Adhaeribacter radiodurans: one gene and its partner. The protein of the gene in region 2 interacts with the protein of the main gene of each other region in a pairwise test. Links are inferred from orthologs where the notes say so. Each region holds a gene or a part of one and is shown on either strand. Other genes may lie near its edges.

Evidence for each region. Proteins that work in one complex are often made in the same cells at the same time.
Region 1: the proteins of HUW48_RS11000 (region 2) and HUW48_RS22905 interact in binary tests that used the Escherichia coli proteins (3 or more experiments, as listed by UniProt). The link is inferred for Adhaeribacter radiodurans from one-to-one orthologs.

What each region holds. Positions count from the first base shown.
Region 1 is NZ_CP055153.1:5,752,533-5,757,827, reverse strand. Bases 1,291-4,658 are described here. They hold HUW48_RS22905 (2-oxoglutarate dehydrogenase E1 component), read left to right. Parts: upstream 1,291-1,686; coding sequence 1,687-4,458; downstream 4,459-4,658. Other genes in these bases: odhB (2-oxoglutarate dehydrogenase complex dihydrolipoyllysine-residue succinyltransferase), read left to right, coding at 4,615-4,658. In the rest of the region: HUW48_RS22910 (dipeptidyl-peptidase 3 family protein), read right to left, coding at 1-1,265; more of odhB, read left to right, coding at 4,659-5,295. UniProt on the Escherichia coli protein: E1 component of the 2-oxoglutarate dehydrogenase (OGDH) complex which catalyzes the decarboxylation of 2-oxoglutarate, the first step in the conversion of 2-oxoglutarate to succinyl-CoA and CO(2).
Region 2 is NZ_CP055153.1:2,653,931-2,658,729, reverse strand. The notes cover bases 655-3,526. They hold HUW48_RS11000 (ABC-F family ATP-binding cassette domain-containing protein), read left to right. Parts: upstream 655-1,054; coding sequence 1,055-2,998; downstream 2,999-3,526. Other genes in these bases: HUW48_RS10995 (type IX secretion system plug protein), read left to right, coding at 3,052-3,526; HUW48_RS11005 (2'-5' RNA ligase family protein), read right to left, coding at 655-793. Also shown: HUW48_RS11010 (porin family protein), read left to right, coding at 1-65; more of HUW48_RS11005, read right to left, coding at 236-654; more of HUW48_RS10995, read left to right, coding at 3,527-4,404; HUW48_RS10990 (S8 family peptidase), read left to right, coding at 4,525-4,799. UniProt on the Escherichia coli protein: Genetic data indicate it may be involved in ribosome assembly or function.

The sequences.
Region 1 (5,295 bases), 3.1 Mb from region 2 along the record:
TCCGCTTTGCCTTCTTCCAGCGCCGATCCTTGTTCTTTTAACGCATCGCGCACGGTGCCTTTTTTGTTTATTGTATTTTTAATTCCTAAACCGTGCGCTACCTCATGGAACATGGTGGTGGCAAAAAAAGCATCGAAATTAACAAGTTGTTGCTGATCCTGGGCAATTAAAGTTTGGGTAATTGGCACCATAATTTTATCAAACTTCGCCTGCATGGCGTTTTTTAATTGCAAGCGGCGGGTACCTTTTTTCAGTTGCACTTCTTCGTCGTTGGGCAAATTAATGGCAATGGTTTTACTACCCGAATTGCAATCGCCGGCATAATAGATTACATCGTACGCATTTAAATCGGAATCAGTGCCCGGGGTTTCGGTTTTGTATTTAGCCGGTACGGGTAAGCCTTTTTGCAGTTCCGGCAGAAACGCCGCGTATTTAGCCAGGCGTTTACTCCAGGCCTGGTCTTTCACCAGCACGTAAGCTTCGTGCGCGGCTTTGTAGTTATACAATTTATCTTCGTACACTTCAATTGGGCCAACCACAAAATCAATGGTATTCGTTTTCATATCCATCCAGGCTAAATCGCTGGGTTGGTACTTATCGGTTAATAAAGCTTCGGCGCGTAAAGCCAGGTATTTCTTTAAACCGGCATCTTCTGCTAAACCAGCGGCTTCACGTAGCAGAGACGCCGCTTTTTCTACTTGGGTTTTAAATTGCACATGATAAGGCACCGTTATTAATTTTCCCTGCGCATCGCGGCGCAGAAAAGTGTAGTGGCTTTTTTTATCTTTCAGATTAGCTTTTTCAAATTCGGCTTTGGTTATATCCTTCGGGTAGAAGTTGGCTGTTTCAGGTTTAGGGCCTACACCCGGTATAAAGGGGGCATTGTTTTCCAGCCGGTCCCAAGGTCCATAATTTATTTCTACAAATTTATGGGTAGCCCCATCTTTCACGACGGTTAACAAAGAGTCACGGTTGCCATAAGCTTCGTACCAAAAAAGGTCATCCATTATCTGGGCAATTTCTATCAGCAAGGGCAGCATTTGTTTTTCCTTGGCAGATAATCCGTTTAAATCTGAAGTAAGTTTTACCTGCACATACTTCCCTAAACGTTTGTGAATTGGAGTTACTGAGTTAGTATTGCTGGCTTGGTCTTGATTTGCCGTAGTTGCTTGCTGATTATTGGTTTGTTCTTTTTGATTTTTATTGCAACTCAATAAGCAAAAAGCACTTATTAAAAACAGAATTTGAAAATATTCTCTTTTCATACGATTTAAAATTAATTTTTTCGTAAGATAAATTTTGTTTGGGAATTAACAGATGGTCAACGGCATACATTTTAATAGTAAATCAAGGTCGGCGAATTAAAATTTAATAAATATTTTATTAAAAATTATTCAATGAACAACCTTATGAAATTACCTGAAACCTGTTGTTTGTTAGAAAAAAATCATCAAATTTTACCGCTAAAATATTCATCTTGACTGCTATATTTCGTATAAGCCCGTAGATGTTGCAAATACAATTTTTAAGTATCAAAGTAATTAGTGTCTGCTACATTTAAGAGCAAAACTGCACTAATGCATTTACTTGATTGTTTTACAGATATATTCGTTTATGCGAATACGAATTTTTTGAATTTAAGTAAAGTATTTACATTTGAAAACCGTTTAATAATAACCAGTATTCATGAGTAGTTTCTCGTATATTGCTAATGCAGACGCATCGTACATTGATGAGTTGTATAAAGCCTATCAACAAGACCCAGAATCAGTAGATTTTGGCTGGCGTAAGTTTTTTGAGGGGTACGATTTCTCCGTTAAATATACGTCAGAAAATGGACATAACGCTCCATCTGCTAATGGTTCCAGCAAAACCGCTCCTGCACCGGCAGCTTCCACTTCCGACATTGACCGGGAGTTAAAAGTACGTAACCTGATTCAGGCTTACCGGAGCCGGGCGCACCTGCTTTCTAAAACAAACCCGGTTCGTCCGCGCAAAGACCGGAAAGCTTTATTGGATTTAAAAGATTTTGGTTTATCCGAAGCCGATCTGGATATTGTTTTTCAGGCCGGAGAAGCTATTGGTATTGGCGCTTCTTCGCTGCGCGACATTATTACAGCACTGAATAAGATTTATACCGAAACTATCGGATTTGAATACATGTACATCCGCGACCCGGAAGTACTGGATTGGTTCCGGGATAAGATTGAGAAAGAATTTTTAAATTTTGATCCACCTCTGGAGCACAAAAAGCGGATTCTGAAAAAGTTAAACGAAGCTGTTGTTTTCGAAAACTTTTTGCACACTAAATTTTTAGGTCAGAAACGTTTTTCTCTGGAAGGCGGCGAAACTACCATTCCGGCTTTGGATGCCATTATTGATAAAGCCTCTGAACTGGGCGTAGAAGAAGTAATGATTGGGATGGCCCACCGCGGCCGTTTAAACGTGCTGGCTAACACCCTGGGAAAAACTTACGAGCAAATATTTAGTGAGTTTGAAGGTACTGCCGTACCGGATTTAACCATGGGCGATGGCGATGTAAAATACCACATGGGTTATTCCAGCGAGGTAACTACGGTGTCGGGCAAAAAAGTAAATTTAAAACTGGCGCCTAACCCCTCGCACTTAGAGGCAGTTAACCCAGTGGTAGAAGGTTTTGTACGGGCTAAAATTGACAGCATGTACAAAAACGATTACGATAAAATCCTGCCTATTTTAATTCACGGGGATGCAGCTCTGGCTGGTCAAGGCATTGTGTACGAAGTAACTCAAATGTCGCAACTGGAAGGTTATAAAACCGGAGGTACTATTCACTTTGTAATTAATAATCAGGTTGGTTTTACTACCGATTTTGAAGATGCCCGTTCCTCTATTTACTCAACAGACGTAGCTAAAATTATTGATGCCCCGGTATTACACGTAAACGGCGACGATCCGGAAGCTGTAGTTTACGCCGTACAGGTTGCTACCGAATACCGCCAGCGTTTCCACGCGGATATTTTTGTGGATATGGTTTGTTACCGCCGTCATGGGCACAACGAAAGCGACGAGCCTAAGTTCACGCAGCCGCAATTATATAACCTGATTTCCAAGCACCCGAATCCGCGGGAAATTTATAATAAAGTATTAATTAACCGGGGCGAAGTAAACGCGCAACTAGCCGAAAACATGGACAAAGAGTTCCGTGATTTACTGCAAGACCGTTTGAATTTAGTAAAACAAAAACCATTACCTTACAATTACCAGGTACTGGAAAAAGAATGGCAGGTATTACGCCGCTCAACTCCCGAAGATTTTGACAAATCGCCGGATACCAGTATTAGCCAGGAAGTAGTAGAAAAAGTAGGTAAAGCACTTTCTACTATTCCGGAAGGTTTTAAACCTTTAAAGCAGATTGAAAAATTGCTAAAAGAACGGCAGGACATGTTCTTTAACACCAAAACCCTGAACTGGGCTGCGGCTGAATTACTGGCTTACGGATCGCTATTGCTGGAAAATAAGATTGTACGATTAGGCGGACAAGATGTACAGCGCGGTACTTTCTCGCACCGGCACGCTGTATTGCACGATGCTGAAACCAATTCAGGTTATAACAGCTTAAATTACATCGACGAAAACCAGGAGAAAATGCGAATTTACAACTCCTTGCTTTCGGAATACGGGGCATTAGGCTTTGAATTTGGTTATGCCATGGCCAACCCTAACGCTTTAGCAATCTGGGAAGCACAATTCGGTGATTTTGCCAACGGCGCCCAGGTAATGATCGACCAATTTATTACGCCTTCCGAGTCTAAATGGCAACGGATGAACGGTGTGGTAATGTTATTGCCGCACGGTTACGAAGGCCAAGGTCCGGAACACTCCAATGCCCGCCCGGAAAGATTTTTACAGCTAGCTGCCGAATACAATATTTTTGTAACCAACATTACTTTACCGGCTAACTTCTTCCACGTGCTGCGTCGCCAATTAGCGTTGCCATTCCGGAAGCCGTTAATTAACATGGCCCCAAAATCCATGCTGCGTCATCCGTTAGCCGTGTCGCCGGTATCTGAATTTACATCTGGTTCTTTTAAAGAAGTAATTGGCGATACGTATGCCGAAGCGAGCGAGGTAACCAAAGTAATTATGTGTTCCGGTAAATTCTATTACGATTTATTTGATGAGCAGCAAAAAAACAATCGAAAAGATGTAGCTGTTATTCGCCTGGAGCAATTGCATCCGTTCCCGCACTTGCAACTGGAAGCCGAATTAAGTAAATACAATAATCCGAAGGTATACTGGGCACAGGAAGAACCATCTAACATGGGTTACTGGGCGTATATTTTACGGGCTTTACGCTTCAAAAATATTTTGCAGGATGTTATTGCCCGTAAAGCTAGTTCATCGCCAGCTACTGGTTATCTTAAAATCCATAACAAAGAACAACGCGAGCTTATCGAAAAAGCATTCGCGATTTAGTAGTATTTAGTTAAGAGTTATAAGTTAAAAGTTAAGAGTTGGAAAGAGGTAAAAAGTAAGTAGGTTTAAATTTTTAAATTTATCTTATAAACCTTATTTCTAATTGTATACTTTTAACTCATAACTCTTAACTTTTAACTCATAACTCAAAGATATATGTCATTGGAAGTAAAAGTGCCCGTGGTGGGCGAGTCGATAACCGAAGTAACTATTGCCAAATGGCTAAAAAAAGACGGCGACCAAGTAGCAATGGACGAAGTTATTTGTGAACTGGAGTCGGATAAAGCCACCTTTGAGCTACCAGCTGAAGGAGCCGGTATATTGCGCATTATAGTAGCCGAAGGCGAAACCATTCCGATTGGTACGGTACTATGTAGCATCGAGGAGGGCGGTAGCAGCAACGGTACGGGTACTACCACCGGTGGGGCCAGCGCCGAAAGTAAAGGCAGTGGCTCTGGTTACGGCGGTGCAGTAGCAGAACCACAACCCGCCGAAGCCAAAACCATTACGGATCCGCAGAGTACACCTGCCGCCGAAAAAGCTCCGGTAGCCGACAGCTCATACAATCCAGTGTCAACTAATAATAACCCGCAGGTAGGCAATGCCGCAGCTACAGCCGCTGGCGGTTCCAAAGAAATTAAAATTCCTACCGTAGGCGAATCTATTACTGAAGTAACTATTTCTAAATGGCTTAAAAAAGATGGTGAAGTAGTTGCTCTCGACGAAGTTATTTGCGAATTGGAATCCGACAAAGCTACTTTTGAATTACCCGCCGAAGTTGCCGGTACTTTACACATTGTAGCCCCGGAAGGTGAAACTGTACCGGTTGGTTCCGTT
Region 2 (4,799 bases):
TTTACCAGAAATTATCCGTTGATAAAAATATGCTCCTGTTTTTGCTAAGCTATCAAATAAAGTAAACAGAAGATATTCTTGGTATTTCTTTATAAAATACTAAAATTTTAACGTTATAAAGCTGTTGTATGTTACTATGCTATTATGAGGAAAATTCAGCTTATTATATTAAATAGGGACAAGTTTATTAAATATACTCAAAGGGATAAAAATACAAGAAAGGTGCTTCTCGTTTCTAATTAATTACCACTGGTTTAGAGGTAAACAAGTAGGTAGTATCTTGCCGGAATTGGTTGTTTTCGCTTCGTAAAATACTAAAATTGTTAAGTTCAATATCCCAGTTATACGTTCGTTTATTTAAGTAACTTATTATCTCAGGCAATATTTTAGGGGTAGTATCGCGGAGCGCCAAGGAGATATGCGGCACCCAATTATCCGGATCATAAAAATTTATGGTATTTCTACTGAATGTCCGGATGCCCCGGTATAGTTCGGCATGAACCTGGTTAAAACCATCGGCCCGAATAACGGGCACAAACACAACCGGATGTTCCCCCGGAAAAATACCTAAACCAGTAGTTTTTACCCGAACGGAATTGGTTTGCCCGGCAGCTTCGCTTAAGTAAGTTTTTAACTGTGCCAGCTTCTCTACTTCACAAATTAGCCAGGTAATATGCGGATCGGCCGTAATCTTTACTCCTCTTAAACCGAAGATCCTTTCCAGATCGTCGATTATCCCGTTCACAATTTTAGAATGCTCCGCATCAAGTAAGGAAACAACCGCTACCATCATTTATTTTTAACCTGCAAACGAGAGAAAGCAGGCATTCGTTGTGTTAGTTTTAAGTGTTATTAGATAGAATAAAATAGAAAGTTACTAAACCACGTAGTTTTTACATTTTGTTTTTGTTTAATCACTAAGTAAATCTCCTAAGAAGGACGCAAAATTTGTAAGTTTCAACTTTAGAACTTTTTAACCTTCTGAGCTTATATTCTTTAGACTTGCAACTTGCTGTAGCCTTACTTACCTTTGCGTTTTTTATTTCTACAATTCATGATTTCTATTAATAATCTCGATTTTCATTTTGGTAGCCGCACCCTCTACGAAGATGCCAATTTACACATTAAACCGAAAGATAAAATTGGGTTAATTGGCCTAAATGGTACGGGTAAATCTACGCTGCTGCGCGTGTTGGTAGGGGAGTATAAGCCTGATAATGGAACCATCCAGATGAGTCGCGAAACTACTTTGGGCTTTTTAAATCAGGACTTATTGTCGTACCAAACAGAGGATAGTATATTACTGGTAGCTATGCAGGCTTTTGAAGAAGCCTTGGTGTTGCAAAAGAAGATCGAGGACGTTTTACACGAATTTGAAACAGACTACCGCGACGAACTGGTAGATGTTTTAGCCAAACTGCAGGAGCAATTTGAAGCCTTAGACGGCTATAACATTCAAAATAAAGCCGAAGAAATTTTAGAAGGATTAGGTTTTAGCACCGAGGATTTGCAAAAACCCCTAAAAACTTTTTCGGGTGGCTGGCGCATGCGGGTAATGTTGGCTAAAATTTTATTGCAAAAACCATCTTTGCTGCTGTTAGATGAGCCTACTAACCACCTGGATTTACCTTCGATTAAATGGCTCGAAAATTATCTGGAAAACTATGAAGGATCGGTTATAATTGTTTCCCACGACCGGGAATTTTTAGATAAAACTACTAATACCACCGTTGAAGTAGCGCAGCAAAAATTAAACTTATACGCGGGTAATTACTCTTTTTACCTCGAAGAAAAAGAACTTCGCAACGAAATCCAGAAAGGCGCTTTTGAAAACCAGCAATCTCAAATACGGCAGGCCGAGCGGTTTATTGAGCGGTTTAAAGCCAAAGCCTCGAAAGCCAAACAAGCCCAGAGCCGCGCGAAAATGCTCGATAAATTAGAACGGATTGAAGATGTAGCCAGCGATGCACCAAAAGTAAATTTTAAATTTCAGTTTAACGTACAACCAGGCCGTCATATTCTACGCCTGGAACACATGAGCAAAAGCTACGGCGACAAGGTTATTTTCCGGGACACGCACGTAAACATTGAACGGGGCGATAAAATTGCTTTAATTGGGGCTAACGGTAAAGGTAAATCTACGCTTTTACGCATTATTGCCGGCGATGAAGCAATTAATGGCAAGCGCCAACTCGGGCACAATGTAATTATGTCTTTTTACGCGCAGCACCAGTTAGAATCTTTACACGTAGATAACGAAATTCTTCAAGAACTGATAGAAGCTGGTAGCAAGCGTAACGAAATGGAATTACGCGGCATATTAGGTTCTTTCTTGTTTACGGGTGATGCAGTATTTAAAAAAATAAAAGTATTATCCGGAGGAGAAAAATCGCGGGTTGCTTTAGCTAAAACCCTTATTTCGGAAGCTAATTTTTTGCTGCTCGATGAGCCTACCAACCACTTGGATATGCAATCGGTTAATATTCTGATCCAGGCTTTGGAACAGTACGAAGGTACTTTTGTGGTAATTTCCCACGACCGTTACTTCGTCGAAAATGTGGCAAATAAGATTTGGTACATCGAAGATTATCAGCTAAAACAATACCCCGGCACTTACCACGAATACGAATATTGGCAGGAACAACGCGATAAGAACAACCGGAAAACGGGAGATAAAATAGAAAAGCCCACCGCAACTAAGCCGGAACCAATTAAAACTTCAACTACATCGGCCAACACTGCCGCTTTGCAGCAGGATCTTAAAAAATTAAACCAGCAGTTAAAAGAAGTAGAAAATCAAATCAGTGACTTGGAAACCAAACAAGCCAATTTGGAAAAACAACTCGCTGATCCAAATATTTACGGTAATCCTACTCAATTACAGGAAGCTACCCAGCAGTTCGATTCTATTAAAAAGCAACTGGAACTTAAAAATACCCAATGGGAAGAATTCTTGCTGGCAATTGATGAACTCGAAAATCAAGTAAAAAATTTCTGATAAAATAAACCAGAAGTTGGTGTATATTCGTTTTATTACCTTTACGCTTAATAATGAATAGACACCAACTTTTTTTATTTTCCGTTCTTTTTAGCTCTTTATATTGGGCAACTTCCTGTGTTCCTGTAGAGCAAACTACTGCTACCTCGGGTACTACTTCCGGTAAATCAGAATATTCCGGCTCTACTGGACTCCGCTACGAGGATTTTGTGTATGATCCAACCATAAAGTCGGTGCAGTTCTATGTACAAACCGGAAACGCCGAAGAAGTTTTTAATGCCCCGGTGGTTCCTATTACGCAGACAGACCCGGTTATGCTGGAGTTTGACCAGTTAAATACCCCCCAGCAACGGTTTACGGTTAAATTTGTTTACTGCAACATCGACTGGGCAGAGGCGCGCTTAACCCAGATTCAGTTTATTGATGAGTTTAATGAGTTTTATATTACTGACGCACTCTCTTCTTACAATACCAAAGTACCGTATTTCCATTACCGGTTTCAATTACCCCGCGTGAAATTGCCCGGTAATTACCTGGTAGTAGTCAGCGACCGGAGTGGTAATCCTATTATTACCCGCCGTATGATGGTCTACGAAAACAGGGTGACAGTCGCCGCCAGATCAGTTTTACCAGTAGGAACGGAGGAACGCGCCACTAATCAACAAATCGATTTTAATATACTATACCCCGACTACCCGGTGGTAAATCCATCTCAGGAAATTAAAGTAGTATTGCGCCAAAACGGACGGTGGGATAATGCCAAAACTAATTTGCGGCCCTCTTTCGTGCACGATACCCAAAAACGATTAGAATACACCTTGTTTAATGGTACTAACAGTTTTCCGGGGTTAAAAGAATACCGCGGTTTTGATGATCGCAATTTGCGCGGTCGGGGTTTTAATGTAGAAACCGTTAGCTTGGAAGCAAATCCTGTTGAAATAAAACTTTACCCGGAGAAAAACCGCTCCCGCGACGTTTATTCGCAGGATGTGGATATAAACGGAAAAATAGTTTACGAAAACCGGCGGTTTGGCAGCACCAATACCGGCGATCCGGATTATGTACTGGTTAATTTTTCCTTGGCTGCTCCCGATCCGGTACCCGGTGATGTTTATGTCTTTGGCCAATTGAGCGATTGGAAATTAGATCCGGAATATAAATTAACTTACGTGCCGGCTGCGCAACAGTACGCTGGTAAAATATTGTTAAAACAAGGTTATTATAATTATTCCTTTGCGCTGCAAGCGGCTAATCAGCCTCAAAAAGCTAACGAAGTTTATTTTGAAGGTAGCCATTTTCAAACCCGTAATAATTACGACGTACTCGTTTATTACCGCCCGCCGGGAACGCGTACCGATTTACTAATTGGCTATCAATGGCTTGAAACTAATGGTACCCGCCGTTAAAAATGCGGTAAATCTATTTTAATCATTTTCGTATATTAAAAAAGTATTTTTTCAGTTTAATAGGAGATAACCATAAAAGGCATGTTTTCTATTTTTTCTCCATCTTAAGTTTACAATTAAATGACTTTAAAACATTTTGCTTTAACCGGTTTTATAGCCGTTACAACCTTTTCCCAAATTGCCCAAGCCGATACTGGCCACCGCGAACTTCGCAAAAAATACCAAAAATCTTTTGTTGCTGATTCAGTAGCTTTAAAAGCTCCGAATAATTGGTTTAATCTGGATTTTGCGAATGATAAAGTTTTAGGGGTAAGTACCGAAAAAGCCTACCAACACTTGCAAAACCGTACTTCCCGCACAGTGGTTGTTGCCATTATAGATTCAGGCGTAGATGT